Regions from separate parts of the Companilactobacillus paralimentarius genome, predicted to be linked through region 2. Evidence: predicted binding sites of a transcription regulator. Region 2 holds the regulator's gene; the other holds the start of a gene.

Region 1 (7,885 bases), 400 kb from region 2:
GCTTTAATATCCTTAACAAAATCTGCTTCGCGTTTAAGGGTGTCATCAATGTCAACAGTATTAACTTGAGCAATACGTACACTATTACCCTTCATATCAAAGCTCTTAGCATCCATATCAATTAGTTCTTGTGTTGATTTACTGTCAAGATTTGTACCAGCTTTCAACATTTCAAGACCATATGATTCATAGTCGATACCAGCTGTCTTAGCTAAGCTCTTCAAAGCAGCTCTATCTTCATCAGTTGTTGTAGGTGATTTCAATAATAGAGTATCGGAAATGATTGATGAAGCCATCAAAGCAGCAATCTTAGCAGGAACTTCGACGTCATTTTCGTTGTACATCTTCCAGATGATTGTACTTACACAGCCAAGTGGTTCTGCACGATAATATAGAGGCAATTTTGTTTCGAAGTTAGCAATTCTATGATGATCAACAACATGAGTGATTTGAACATCGTCGATATCAGGAACACTTTGTTGTTTTTCATTATGATCAACTAACATAACCTTTTTAACTTCGCCATTAATGGCTGAGATAATACGTGGGTACTTAGCATCGAAATGATTATAAACAAATTTTGTTTCCAAGTTAGGTTCACCCAAAGCAACTGCTTCAGTATTATATCCTAATTGATTTTGTAAGTATGAATAAGCAACAGCTGCTGAAACTGCATCTGTATCAGGATTTCTGTGTCCAAAAACTAATTCTTTTTCTTTTGGCATGAATTTGTGCGCCCCTTTTTAATATTTATCTAGAAGATTTAAGACGATCAACATAGCTCATCTTATCTAAGAAATTATCCCATTCATTGAGGAAATCTTCAATTCTTGGAATCTTTTCTTTATCCCCTCGATATACAAATGATAAATCACTTGTTATAGCTGGTTCAAGTGGTGTTTGATAAAGTTTAAACATTGATTGATGTGCAATACAAAAACTCAATGGTAAAACCGTATAAACTCCGGATGATTCCTGTGCAAATTTTAATAATTGATAAGGTGCCGAGAATCGAGCAATTACTTTAGGAAAGTCAACCAATGCATCTCGATATCTCTCACTAATCAATTCATAAAAATAATAGCTCTTCAAATAAGTAGCCCACGGCTTAGCCGTAGCATCCTTGTAACTAACACTTTTCTTTTTATTAATCTTTTCATCATCATGAACTAACATAATATTGTCGCTCATAATCTTCTTAGAACGATATATTTTCCAACTCTTAATACTTTTATCCGGCAAGTACATAATGGCTAGATCAATTTTATTATTTTGGATATTATCCCAAAGTTCCTTACGAGTTAGTAAGTTTAAGTCAATGATGACATTAGGATTAACTCGATTGTATTCAACAATAAAATCCTCAATTACAACCGATTCGGCAGTCGACAAAAGTCCAATACTAATTGTACCGGATCTTTCCGAGGATTCTTGTTGAATCTGATCAGTTACATCATTGATCAAGTCAAACATCTGATGTGTTGCTTTTAAAAGCAGAGTACCTGCATCGGTTAAATAAATCTTCTTACCAATACTATAAAACAGCGGTGCACCAACAACTTTTTCAATTTTTTTGATTTGTTGTGTCAATGCTGGCTGCGTGATTCCTAACAATTGAGCAGTTTTTGTATAACTCATATTCTTAGTTAACTCATCAAAATAATTTAATGCTTTAGAACTAAAAACACGTCTCGATTTCTCATCTAACAATAAGAAGATCCTCCTAGTTTGTGGAAGTAAAAAATAATGTAATTAATAAGATAATAATACTATATAAAACAAAAATCTGTCATTCATATTACTTATTTTCTAACATTTTTTTCACAAATCTAAGTGGAATACCATCCGTCTCAGGATCCATAATAAAGGAACCATTAGAATAACGGTCAGCATTCTGATGCATTGCTGGATCAATTTCAATCTCTTTATTTGAATCAGTTATGATCGATAGTTGTATATCATTATTAATATTTGTTACCAAACAGATTCGGTGTGGTTGACGCTTTAACTCTCTGAGAGTCAAAACACCACGACGAGCACGACTAGTTACGGGTATCTCAGATAATTTCATTTGTTTATATGATCCACGTTGTGTCAAGACTGCAATTTTATCACTGTCGTTAGCTGCTAAGAAGTAGCCAGCTAATTGATCACCGTCTTTCAAACTGACAAATTTAACACCCATTGCTTTTCCACTAACAACTGGTACTTCTTCAATTGGAAAGGCTGAAGCATAAGAATGCTCTGTAAAGACGTAAACCAATTGTTTAGAATCATTTGGTACATAATAAACATCAATTACTCGTGAAGTATCGGACTTCAACTTACAGTACTTGGAAGCTCTAGATTTGTATGTTCTTCCTGGTAATAAATCACTGAATGCCACTTGCTTAATATAATTTTCGCTAGTTCCTATCAAGAAATTACCAGTTTCTTCCAATTTTTTGAAGACAAAAGCCTTGAGAATTGACTCATCTGTATCCAATCCAATCTCTTGAGAAAGATGTGAACCGGTATCCTTCCAACGGCTATCTTCAATTTCAAAAATTTGACGATAAATCAAATTACCTTTGTCAGTGAAAATAAAGACGTGATCCAATGTATTAACATTTTCATCAATAATTGGATAATCTTCATTCTTCAGACCATTATCATCAGCGTCGGAAGCTTGATAAGAACGTAGACTACTTCGTTTAACATAGCCATCATGACTAACCAATAAGCGAACGTCTTCACTGGCAACCATAACCTTTGTATCAACTTCAATTTCAGCAACTTTGGCTTCAATCTTAGTACGACGTTTATCGGCATAAGTATCACGCACTTGTGTCAATTCTTTTTTGATCAATGTCATTAAAGTAGTGTGGTTATCAATAATTCCGTTTAAATGATCGATTTGCTTATGAAGCTCAGCATCTTCCTTTTCTAATTCCGTTACATCAGTATTAGTTAAACGATATAACTGCAAAGAAACGATAGCTTCGGCTTGTTCATCACTAAATTTATAACTCTTAATCAAATTGTTCTTAGCATCAGACTTATTCTTACTTGAACGGATAGTCTTAATAACTTTATCCAAGATCGATAAAGCCTTGATCAACCCTTCAACAATATGAAGGCGCTTCTTAGCCTTATTCAAGTCAAATCTACTGCGACGTAGGACGACTTCTTCTTGATGTTTAATATATTCCTTCAAGATTTGAATCAAACCGACCTGTTGAGGACGCATGTCAGCAATGGCAACCATATTAAAGTTATACGAAACTTGCAAATCAGTGTTCTTAAACAAATAGTTCAAGATACCATTAGCATCAACATCACGTTTCAATTCAACAACAATTGATAATCCCTGGCGATCACTCTCATCACGTACCTCAGCGATTCCTTCAACTTTCTTAAGAACACGAATTTCATCCATCTTCTTAACCAGTTGAGCCTTATTAACTTCGTAAGGAATTTCAGTAATAACGATTTGAGACTTGTGTCCACGAATCTCTTGAATCGAAGTCTTAGAACGAATGTAGACACGTCCTCGACCACTTGTATAGGCATCTTTAATCCCTTGCTTACCTTGTAAAATACCACCAGTTGGAAAATCTGGCCCCTTAACGATCTTCATCAATTCGTCCAAAGTAATATCAGGATTATCAATCATTTTGATTGTGGCATCAATAACTTCACCTAAATTGTGAGGTGGAATTTCTGTAGCATAACCAGCTGAAATTCCGGTAGCACCGTTAACTAATAAATTAGGAAAACGTGCTGGTAAAACTTTAGGCTCTTTTTCAGTATCATCAAAGTTCCATTCTTCATCAACAGTATCTTTGTTGATATCACGTAACATTTCAGTTGAAATCTTACTTAAACGTGCTTCAGTATAACGCATAGCAGCTGGTGGATCACCATCCATCGAACCATTGTTACCATGCATTTCAATCAAAGGATTACGCAATTTCCAATCTTGAGACAAACGAACCATTGCCTCGTAAATTGAGGAATCACCATGGGGATGGAAATTACCCATAACGTTACCAACACCCTTGGCTGACTTACGAAAGCCTTTGTCATAAGTATTACCATCCAAAAACATTGAATAGAGAATTCTTCGTTGAACAGGTTTCAAACCGTCACGAATATCTGGTAACGCTCTTTCTTGAATAATTGATTTTGAATATCTCGCAAATCGATCTCCCATGATTTTTTCGAGCGAGATATCTTGAATTTTAGGAGAATTTTCAGTCACTATATATCACCTATTCCTTATTCAATAAATCGTCGACAAGTTTACTATCGATAGGATCAGTATCATCATCAACTTTTTCCAAGATATTGTCGCCTTCTTCAGTTCCATTGAAACGAACATTATCTTCGATCCAATCACGTCTAGGCTTAACTTTATCACCCATCAGAGTTGTTACACGACGTTCAGCCAAAGCAGCATCATCAATGTTAACTCTGATTAGGATACGATTTGTTGGATCCATTGTTGTCTTCCAAAGTTGATCGGCATTCATTTCACCTAAACCTTTGAAACGTTGCAATTCATAACCTTTACCCATCTTTTCGATGTCTTTTTGAAGTTCATCTGGAGTCCAGGCATATTCAATTTTAGTTTTAGCACCTTTACCCTTTTGAAGCTTGTAAAGTGGTGACAAAGCAATATAGACATGTCCTGATTCAACTAACGGACGCATGTAACGATAGAAGAAAGTCAACAACAAGATTTGAATATGTGAGCCATCATCATCGGCATCAGTCATGATAATAACTTTGTCATAATTACGATCTTCTAATTTGAAATCGGCACCAACACCGGCACCAATTGTATAAATCATAGTATTGATTTCTTCGTTTTTATAAATATCTTCTAACTTGGCTTTTTGAGTATTTAAAACTTTACCACGCAAAGGCAAGATAGCTTGGAACTTACGATCTCGTCCCTGTTTTGCAGAACCACCGGCTGAATCACCCTCGACAAGAAACAATTCATTCTTATCAGGATTCTTGGATTGAGCAGGAGTTAGTTTACCAGAAAGCAAACCATCAGTTTTTTTATTCTTTTTACCACTACGAGTACTCTCACGAGCCTTACGAGCAGCATCACGAGCTTCTCGGGCCTTCAAAGCCTTTTTGACTAACATTTGAGCCTGTTCACCATTCTCCAATAGATAAAAGCTCATTTGTTCATAAACTAGTTGGTCAACAGCTGATCTAGCTTGAGGAGTTCCCAATTTGCCCTTTGTTTGACCCTCAAATTGAAGAATCTCTTCAGGAATTCGAACTGAAATAATAGCTGATAGCCCTTCACGAACATCGCTACCTTCCAAATTCTTACTGTTTTCCTTTAACAATCCTACCTTACGAGCATAATCATTAAAGGCTTTAGTCAATCCAGACTTCATTCCGGCTTCATGTGTCCCACCATCAGCAGTACGAACATTATTAACAAACGAGATGATGTTCTCCGAATAACCATCATTATATTGACCAGAAAATTCAATTTCAATGTCAGAGTTAGTACCTTCAACGTAGAAAATACCACCTAAAGCATCTTTTCCTTCGTTCAAATACTTTACAAATGATTGAATACCATCTTCGTAATGGAAAATATCTTGTTTCTCTTCTTCACCACGTTTATCAGTAATAGTGAATTTAACGCCCTTTAACAAGAAAGCTGATTCCCGTAATCTTTCAGCTAATGTATCATAGTTAAATTTTGTTGTTTGAAAGATAGTAGCATCTGGTTTAAAGCTTATAGTCGTTCCGCTATCCTCCTTGGTAGTACCTGTCTTTTTCAAAGTTCCAACTGGATGACCACCATTTTCAAAACGTTCTTCATAAACTTTGTGATCACGAACAACTCGAACGGTCATCCATTCTGACAAAGCATTAACAACTGAAGAACCAACACCGTGCAGTCCACCAGACGTCTTGTAACTATTCTCTGAGAATTTACCACCAGCATGCAGAACCGTCAAAATTACTTCAATAGTTGGTTTACCACTAGCGTGCATCCCTGTTGGCATTCCACGTCCATGATCAACGACAGTAATACTACTGTCTTCATTGATAGTAACGTTGATTTCTTTACCAAATCCTGATAGAGCTTCATCGACTGCATTATCGACAATTTCATATACCAAGTGATGTAATCCACGTGAATCAGTGGAACCAATGTACATACCTGGTCTTTTTCGTACAGCTTCTAATCCTTCAAGGATTTGAATTGACGAATCATCATAAGATGATTTTGGCATTTATATCATTCCTTTTCATTTACTACGTAGTGCAATATTTCAATATTATAACACTATTACCTTAACACGAATATATGTTCGTACATAAGAAATCTTTTAATTTCTAACAAAATAGTGGATAATGTCTAGGTTGGTATTTATAATTCTCTAATAAAAGCACCATAGAAATACAATATACCAAAAAAATAAAGCTAAGAGAGTGATTTTTTGATGAAACTTCTCATTTGTGCAATATTAGCCTATCTAATTGGCTCATTTCCAACTGCCTATATCGTTGGAAAAGTTTTCTTTCATAAAAATATTTTTGATTACGGTAGTGGAAACGTAGGGACTACCAATGCTTATCGTGTTTTTGGCAAATTTGCCGGAACAGTTGTCCTAGTTATCGATATTTTAAAGGGAACTTTAGGTGCATTGATGCCAGTCTTCTTTAATCTCGATCGTCACTGGATTTTATTCATCGGTATTTTTGCCGTTATCGGACATTGTTTCTCCATCTTCCTTAAATTCCGTGGTGGAAAAGCTGTCGCAACCAGTGCAGGAATACTTTTGGCTTATAATCCTCTACTATTTGTCATCTGTTTTGCTTTTCTTGCCACAATCGTTTATACAACCAGCATGGTCAGTGTTGCTAGTTTGACCACGATATTATTCTTTACGATTGCCACCTTATTCCTTCACGATTGGATTCTAACTACCGTTGCCGCCATTATTACTGTTATTATTTATGTACGTCATATTCCCAATATCAAGCGACTACTCAAAGGAAAAGAAAATTTAGTTCCAATTGGTTTGAGATATAAGAAACAACAAAAGGAACAACAAAAATAATTACTAATTCTAAAAAACGACCATTTAAATTGGCCGTTTTTTTCTTTCATTTTCTTTAAATTAATCCTCAAAAGCCCTAGTTACTGATAAAATATGATTAAAGTGATTAGCACCGTTTAGGGGGAACATGACAATGGATAAAAAATATCCTAGTAGATCCGAATATCGTCGTTCAAATGGTCTTAAAAAATCTTTCTATCAAAGATGGTGGTTTTGGATCATAATTATTCTTTTAATTGTTGGTGGAGGTGCTGGCGGTTATTATTTATATTCTCATTCCCAGGAAAATACTTCGAATGTTCAAAAGAAAACTACTACTTCAAAGACCAAACCCAAAAAGAAGAAAAAATCAGTAACCACTTCAGGGATAACTTTAAAACAGTACAATAGCATTTATATCAGTGACAAGGACGGTCTATCTTTAGATATTTTAACGAAATTCTTTGGTAAATCTAAAACTAGTACTGTAAGCAAGGTAAATGATAAACAGACTAATATGGAAACATGGTCTAAAATCGCTAACGGTACTAAGAATTCCAAACTGATCGTACAATTTTATAATGATCACGCTATTGAAAAAACTATCTCTGGCCTTATGGTTGATCGAAATTCTAAAATTACTCTAGTCGATTATGCCAAAATTGATAACGATCAAACAACTGATCAAGTTACTCAAACACTTGGCAAACCTAATTATTACTCTGAAACAAATGTTGATGGTACTACAAACACAATATATAAATATACAACTGGATTAGACGGCGAAGATGGTGCTAACTGCACAATCAATTTTACTA
Region 2 (7,885 bases):
GCAGCACCCATATCTTGAATTCCCAAAATCCAATTAGGATGTTTTTCAATGATTTCAACACAAGCATCCATCAACAATTTTTCAATAAAAGGATTACCAACTTGAACAGCTGAACGTTGTTTATTTTTAGTATCCGTAAATTCATCTGACGCAAAGGTCGCACCATGAATTCCATCACGGCCTGTTTTAGCACCAACGTAGACAATCAGATTACCTTTACCACTAGCTGTACCGTGTTTAAAATCAGTTTTGTTTAACAAGCCAACGCACATGGCATTAACCAAGGGATTATTCTCATAACAATTTTCGAAGGATATTTCGCCACCAACAGTTGGTAAACCAATACAATTCCCATAGCCACCAATACCTGCTACTACTTCGTTAACTAGATGTTTAGTTTGACCATCCTTTAATGGACCAAATTTCAAACTGTTTAACAATGCAAAAGGTTGGGCTCCCATTGAAAAAATATCTCTGATAATACCTCCAACACCAGTTGCGGCTCCTTGATAAGGTTCAACCGCTGAAGGATGATTGTGACTTTCGGCCTTGAAAACAACCGCCTGACCATCACCGATGTCCAAAATTCCGGCATCTTCACCTGGTCCAGCCAATACTCGATCACTCTTATTAGGCATCTTTCGTAAAACTTTTTTGGAATTCTTGTAAGAACAATGTTCGCTCCACATAACCGAATACAATCCAGTTTCTGTGTAATTAGGAAGGCGATGCAAAATTTTTTCACAAATCAATTTGTATTCTGAATCACTCAATCCCCATTGTTGATATAACTTTGAATCCTGAATTTGCTTAGCAGTAGGTTCAGTCATTAATTATTCACCCTTACTTGATTGATTATTGATTGAAATAGTTTAAGCCCATCGGAAGAACCCACGATATCTTCCAAAGCACGCTCCGGATGAGGCATCATTCCTAAAACATTTCCTTGACGATTCATTACACCAGCAATTTGATCAACACTTCCATTAATATTCTCGTCATAACGGAAAACAATTTGATCATTGGCCTTTAATTCTTCCAAAGTCTGTTCATCACAGTAATATCTACCTTCACCATGAGCAACCGGTATACGGATTTTTTCGTTTTCGGTGTATCGATTAGTAAAAATTGTTTGATTGTTCATCACTTGTAAAGTAACTGTCTCACAAATAAAACGACTCTTTTCATTTTGAATCAGTGCACCCGGCAATAAATGCAATTCCGTTAAAATTTGGAATCCATTACAGATACCTAAAACAAACTTACCTTCATTGGCAAAACGGACGATTTCACTAATAATTGGAGCATGAACAGCAATTGCACCACTTCTCAAATAGTCGCCATAAGAAAAGCCACCTGGAATTAAAACACCATCAAATCCTGCTAAGCTAGTTTTGCGATAATCAACTAGTTCTACCTCTTCCTTGATACCGTCTTTAATGGCATAGTACAGATCCATATCACAGTTAGATCCGGGAAAATTAACAACGGCAAACTTCATTTATTCAGCCTCCATGATCTCATAACGGTATGTTTCGATATTAGGATTGGTTAACAAATTGTCACAGATTGTATCGATATCTTTTTCCAAATCAGGATAATCTTCAAAATTCAATTCGAAGTATTTTCCCATATGGACACCAGAAACTTTGTCATAATCCATAGTCTGAATAGCTGATTTAATCGCCTCTCCTTGGGCATCTAAAACAGAGGGTTTGAGTGTCACATAAACTTTAACTAATTTCATCATTTACTCCTATCGTGTTGTCAATCTTTCTAAAACTGAGTGATACGTCTTAACTAAATCGCCTTCATGCTTACGAAAAACATCTTTATCCATCGAATGATGACTTGTCTTATCCCACAAACGACAGTTATCCGGTGAAAATTCATCTACTAAAATAATTTCATTATTAACTTTTCCAAACTCCAATTTGAAGTCAACTAAATCAAAATCACTTTGGGCAAAAAACGGAATTAATAGTTGATTGATTTCTAGTGTCATCTGCTTGATCCGAGCTATCTCCTCTTTATCCGCGATACGCAAAGCATGAATTTGCGACTCATTGATAAAAGGATCATCTAATGCATCGCTCTTGTAATAAAACTCAATAATTGGTTCTCTCAACTTCAAACCATCTTCAAGGTGGAATTTACGTACAAAACTACCTGAACCAATATTTCTCAAAACTACTTCTAATGGGAAAACTTCACTCTTTTGAACTAATTGTTCATGATCTGATAGATTTTCAATCAAATGAGTTTTTACGCCATTTTTAATCAAATAATCAAATACCAAAGTAGAAATACGGCAATTCAAAACACCTTTACCCGGTAACACTTCTTTTTTCTTGCCATTAAAGGCCGTTGCTTGATCTTTATAGACCATCAAAAGTTCATTTTCTTTGTCTGTTTTATAAACGTTCTTAGCTTTACCTTCATAAAGTAAATTATTTTCAGTCATGATTTACACATCCCAAATCGAATTTTTTTCAACAGAACTCTTTGTTTCTCGTAAATCGTCACTCAAAATTGTAATATGACCCATTTTACGATTATTTTTACTTTCAGCTTTACCGTAATCATGAAAATGCCATTCAGTGTGTTCTGGTAAAACTTCCTTAGCTGGCTGTAAATGCTGTCCTAATAGATTGACCATAACTGCTGATTGTAGAAGTCGAACTTTTGGCATTGCCAGATTACAAACACCACGGATATGAGCATCAAATTGAGAAATATTGCACGATTCAATTGTTAAATGACCTGAATTATGCGGACGTGGAGCAATTTCATTAACAAAAACTTCATTTATCGTAGAAATGAAGAATTCAATACACATAGTACCGACTAATTCTAAATTTTGAGCTAACTTCTCACCAATTTGGTAAATCTCATTTTCGGTTTCTGTACTAATCTCTGCTGGACAACTACTTAGGTGCAGAATATTATGACGATGAATATTTTCAATAACGGGGAAAATAGAAGTTTGTTGAGAACTATTAGCCGCGACAACAACTGAGACTTCTTTTTTCAAGGCAATCTTTTTTTCAACGATACAAGTTCCATGCATCAATAATTCTTCAATATCGGCATAACAAACCTTTTCAGGATCTTCGATCAGAATCTGGCCTTTACCGTCATAGCCACCACGAGTAGTTTTTACAATTACTGGAGTTCCTAATTTCTCAACAGCACGATGATATTCAAAAATATTATTGATAACAACATGCGGAACTGTTGAAAAACCACTTTTTTCAATAAAATTCTTTTCAGAAACGCGATCTTGAGTAATTGTTAAAGCCTTAGTACCCTGAGGCACTTCTGTATATTTTTTCACCTCATTGATTGTTTCAGCATCGACGTTCTCAAATTCATAAGTCAAAACATCACAACGCTTGGCTAATTCAATCAATTGAGCTAAATCGTCATATGCAGCAACAATTTGATCGTCGGAAACTTGTGCTGCTGGACAATTTGGCGTGGGATCGAGAACAATAACTTTATAACCCATTTCCTTTGCTGAAAAAGACATCATTTGTCCGAGTTGACCCCCGCCGATAATTCCGATGGTTGCACCCGGTAAGATTGTTTTAGTCAAGATTTTTCCCACTTTCCAATGACTTATCATGCATGGCCTTGGTGTAACCATTCAGAGAAAGTTCATAATCTTGATTTTGTAAAGCACAGATCTTTGTCGCCATGATGGCAGCATTCTTAGCTCCAGCTTCACCAATAGAGACTGTTGCCACTGGAACACCAGCAGGCATTTGGACAATTGACAATAAAGAATCCATCCCTTTTAAATATCTAGATGGTACTGGAACACCGATAACTGGCAAGCTAGTTGATGAAGCAATCATTCCTGGTAAATGAGCGGCGCCTCCTGCACCTGCTATTATCACTTTAAAGTTATTAGAACGTGCCGTTTTTGCAAAATCCAGCATCTCTTGAGGAGTTCTATGTGCTGAGATCACTTTGACTTCATAACTGACCTGTAAGTCTTTCAAAACATCAACTGTGTTCTGCATAACTTGTAAATCCGAAATTGATCCCATAACTATCGCTACATCACTCATTGGTTTTCCACCTTTCTGTCTTTGGTAACCAAATTCTATCAAGATATGAAAATTCTTTCAATACAAAACACGTATTTAATTCAATTATTTTTAATTAATATTCGCATTTATCGTTTTCATTTAGATTTTTTTAGATATTATTAATATCATAGTTCGTAAATAAAGAGCAATTGATTTTTTAGACAAAAAAATAGACGATACACATATTAAAATATGCATATCGTCTATTAATTTAACTTACTACTTCTTTTTTTGTGATGCTTTCATAGTACTCATTAATTGGTTAAGTTTCTTTTGTGATGGTTTTTGTCCCATTTGAGCCATCATTTGCTTAATCATATCTGCGCTGATTGGTGGATTATCTTGGAAGTACTTCTTCATATACCATCTGGCAATAAAGAATCCACCAACTAAACCGATTAATAAGGCTATAATACCAACGATTATTGTTGTTCCCATTTATGTTTCACCCTTTCCATACATCTATTAATATTACAAAAAAATCACTCTAATTGAAAGTGTTAATCGTCACGTAAACCTTTTTTACGTTGAATCTCTCTAACTTTCTCCGGTGTGACCTCATTTCCTTGCTTATCAAACACACGTGTCATTTCAAGTTGGGATCTAAAACTGGCACGAAAATTCTTCAAATATTCTTTTCTAAGTTCGGCTTGTTGATCTTCTTCTTCTTTAGTAATAGTTCCATCTTTAGCCTTATGAGCTAATTTATTAATTTTTTTGAGCAATTCTTCTTGTTCGTTCATAATTTTAACTCTCCCCATTATATCGAACACTTGTTTGAACTTGTATTCATATTTTGATACAATCTAATTAAGATATTAACAATGAGGTGTTCTAATGTCAAAAGCTGAAGGCTCTAAACAGTCACAAATTCTACAATGTATTTATGATTATTTAGATGAACATGGATATCCGCCCACTGTCAGAGAAATCTGCGAAGCTGTAGACTTATCATCTACATCAACGGTACATGGTCATCTATCTCGTCTTGAAAAAAAAGGTTTTATTCAACGTGACCCTACTAAACCTAGGGCAATCGAACTTACTGGTGCAGGTTTAAATTCCATCGGTATCAAATCAAAACAAATTCCTATCCTCGGTACTGTTGCTGCTGGACAACCAATCACAGCTGAACGTAATCCCGATGGATATTTTCCAATTCCACCTGACTTAAATCGTGATTCTGGTGAATTATTCATGCTTGAAATTCACGGAGAAAGTATGATCAATTGTGGTATTTACAATGGTGACCACGTTATAGTACATGAACAAAATTTTGCCAATAATGGTGAAATTGTTATCGCTATGACTGAAGATATCGAAGCCACTTGCAAGAGATTCTATCAAGAAAATGGACATTACCGCCTACAACCTGAAAACGATACAATGGATCCAATTATCTTAGATAACGTAGAGATACTTGGTAAAGTTGTTGGATTATATCGTTCACAAATTTTTTAAATCACTCTTTTGCGGAGTGATTTTTTTATTATCTGCAAAACTTCTTCTATAATAGATAATAATTTAACCACGAGGGAGAAATTATGACTGAATTCTATCTCATCCGTCATGGACAAACTAAAGCCAACGTGATGAAAATGAAACAAGGCAATATTAATACCGAAATGACTTACTTAAATGATCACGGTCAACAACAAGCCCAGACTCTGGCTCAGAATTTTGATATCAGCTTTGCAGATCGTATTATCTGTAGCCCTTTAAAGCGTGCTCAACAGACAGCTACAATTTTGAATAAACAGGCCAATTTACCAATCTCTTATGATAAAAGATTGGTGGAAATATCTTATGGACAATGGGACGGACAAAAAAATGCTGATTTAAAGAAAATTCATCCTGATGCCTACAATGAATATTGGAATGACGTTTTACCATTCTATACGAAGTATGCCACCGATGGAGAACGATTTGAAGACGTTGTTACACGGGTACACGGCTTTTTAGAAGATGCCCTGAATAAATACCCCAATGACAAACTTATCTGCGTTACACACGGTTTTACTGTTAAGGCCGCCGCGTTAGATGTTCTTAAACCCCAGGACATGATGAGTATCCCCGAGCCTCGAAATACTAGTGTTACTAAAATTGTTGCAACTCCAAAAGATCAAAAATTTTACTTGGAATATTTCAATCAGATTTTCAATTAAATATATAAAAAAATAAACCATCATTGAATTATAAAATTCAACGTGATGGTTTATTTTTTGAAGTTTAGTTGCATTAAAATGTATTAATTAGATGTCGCGACGACGTTCCTTAATACGAGCAGCCTTACCTGTACGAGCACGTAGGTAGTAAAGCTTGCTACGACGTACACGACCATGTCTGATAACTTCAATTTGTTCTACACGAGGTGTGTTCAATGGGAATGTTCTTTCAACACCAACACCATTACTCATCTTACGTACAGTGTATGTAGCACTGATACCTGAGCCATGTCTCTTGATTACGACACCTTCGAATAATTGAATACGTTCACGAGTACCTTCAACAACCTTAGCATGTACACGAATAGTGTCACCGCTACGGAAGTCAGGAATGTCAGAACGTAATTGTTCTTTTGTAATATCTTGAATTAATTCATTCATGAATAATTTCTCCCTAATTCGACACTCTTATATATCTCTGACATACAGCGGAATATCGTTAATATGTGTCCAAACACTCTTACAATGATACTTTATTTGGACGAACTTGTAAACTATATATTTTGACGAATTTTTCTGAGTAATTTCTTTTCTTCATCCGTCAGCTTTGCAGTTTCCAATAAATCTGGTCGACGTTCCAAAGTTTTTTTCAAGGCTTGTGTTAATCTCCAAAGACGAATCTTTTCATGATCACCACTTGTCAAAACATCTGGAACCTTCTTACCACGGAAATCAGCTGGTTTAGTATACTGTGGATACTCTAACAAGCCGTTCGAAAACGATTCTTCCTCAGCAGAAAACGAATTACCTAAAACTCCAGGTACAAAACGTAATGTCGCATCAATCATACTCATAGTGGGTAATTCACCACCAGTCAAAATATAATCACCGATTGAAACTTCATCCGTAACTAGATCTTTAACTCGTTCATCAAAACCTTCATAGTGTCCACAAATAAAAACTAATTGATCTTCTTTAGCAAAGTCACGTGCCATTTTTGTATTGAAAGTTTTACCAGCTGGATCGAGTAGGACTACCCGTTTCCGACCTGGCTTTTTCGTTTCGACATAATCCATAGCATCGTAAATTGGTTGAGCTTGCAAAAGCATGCCTGCCCCACCACCATAGGTTGTATCGTCAACATGATGCTGTTTATTCGTTGTAAAATCACGAAAATCAACTACATCAATATTAACGAGTCCCCTTTCTTGAGCTTTACCAATCAAAGATTCATTTAGCGCCTGAAACATTCTTGGAAAAATGCTTAAAATTGTAATATCCATTAATCTATCAATCCATCCGGTATTTCGACTTCAACAATTTGCTTGTCGAGATCAACATTCTTAATAACATCTTCAATATAAGGCAATAAAACTTCCTTATATTTAGTTCCTTTTACAACCCAAACATCGTTTGGACCTAATTCCATGATCTCAGTAATCTTTCCAATTTCACCAAGGTTTTTATCCACTACTTGCAAACCAATGATTTGCTTATAAAGAAATTCACCCTCGTTTAATTCGGAAGTTAATTCACCACTAGCAAAAAGTTCTGATTTAACATACTTTTCAACATCGTTGATGTTGTCATATCCCTTTAGTTTCAAAAGAACAAAATTCTTAT

The links. Region 2 encodes LexA, which represses DNA repair genes until DNA is damaged. Its sites were predicted from a motif close to CNAACANNTGTTNG; they were not measured.
Region 1: a site for LexA is predicted at 6,325-6,338, ahead of parE (DNA topoisomerase IV subunit B). Genes of this name have one in related genera too.

The regions. Positions count from the first base shown of each region.
Region 1 is NZ_OY724131.1:1,419,477-1,427,361, forward strand. It holds gene ACI6PB_RS06820 (manganese-dependent inorganic pyrophosphatase) at 1-725, opposite strand, end outside; gene ACI6PB_RS06825 (LysR family transcriptional regulator) at 751-1,710, opposite strand; gene parC (DNA topoisomerase IV subunit A) at 1,799-4,243, opposite strand; gene parE (DNA topoisomerase IV subunit B) at 4,254-6,257, opposite strand; gene plsY (glycerol-3-phosphate 1-O-acyltransferase PlsY) at 6,468-7,088, shown strand; gene ACI6PB_RS06845 (DUF3862 domain-containing protein) at 7,222-7,885, shown strand, end outside.
Region 2 is NZ_OY724131.1:1,019,933-1,027,817, reverse strand. It holds gene purL (phosphoribosylformylglycinamidine synthase subunit PurL) at 1-830, opposite strand, end outside; gene purQ (phosphoribosylformylglycinamidine synthase subunit PurQ) at 830-1,501, opposite strand; gene purS (phosphoribosylformylglycinamidine synthase subunit PurS) at 1,502-1,750, opposite strand; gene purC (phosphoribosylaminoimidazolesuccinocarboxamide synthase) at 1,757-2,464, opposite strand; gene purK (5-(carboxyamino)imidazole ribonucleotide synthase) at 2,468-3,598, opposite strand; gene purE (5-(carboxyamino)imidazole ribonucleotide mutase) at 3,591-4,076, opposite strand; gene ACI6PB_RS04835 (YneF family protein) at 4,317-4,535, opposite strand; gene ACI6PB_RS04830 (DUF896 domain-containing protein) at 4,598-4,840, opposite strand; gene lexA (transcriptional repressor LexA) at 4,935-5,558, shown strand; gene ACI6PB_RS04820 (histidine phosphatase family protein) at 5,642-6,262, shown strand; gene rplS (50S ribosomal protein L19) at 6,350-6,703, opposite strand; gene trmD (tRNA (guanosine(37)-N1)-methyltransferase TrmD) at 6,817-7,545, opposite strand; gene rimM (ribosome maturation factor RimM) at 7,545-7,885, opposite strand, start outside.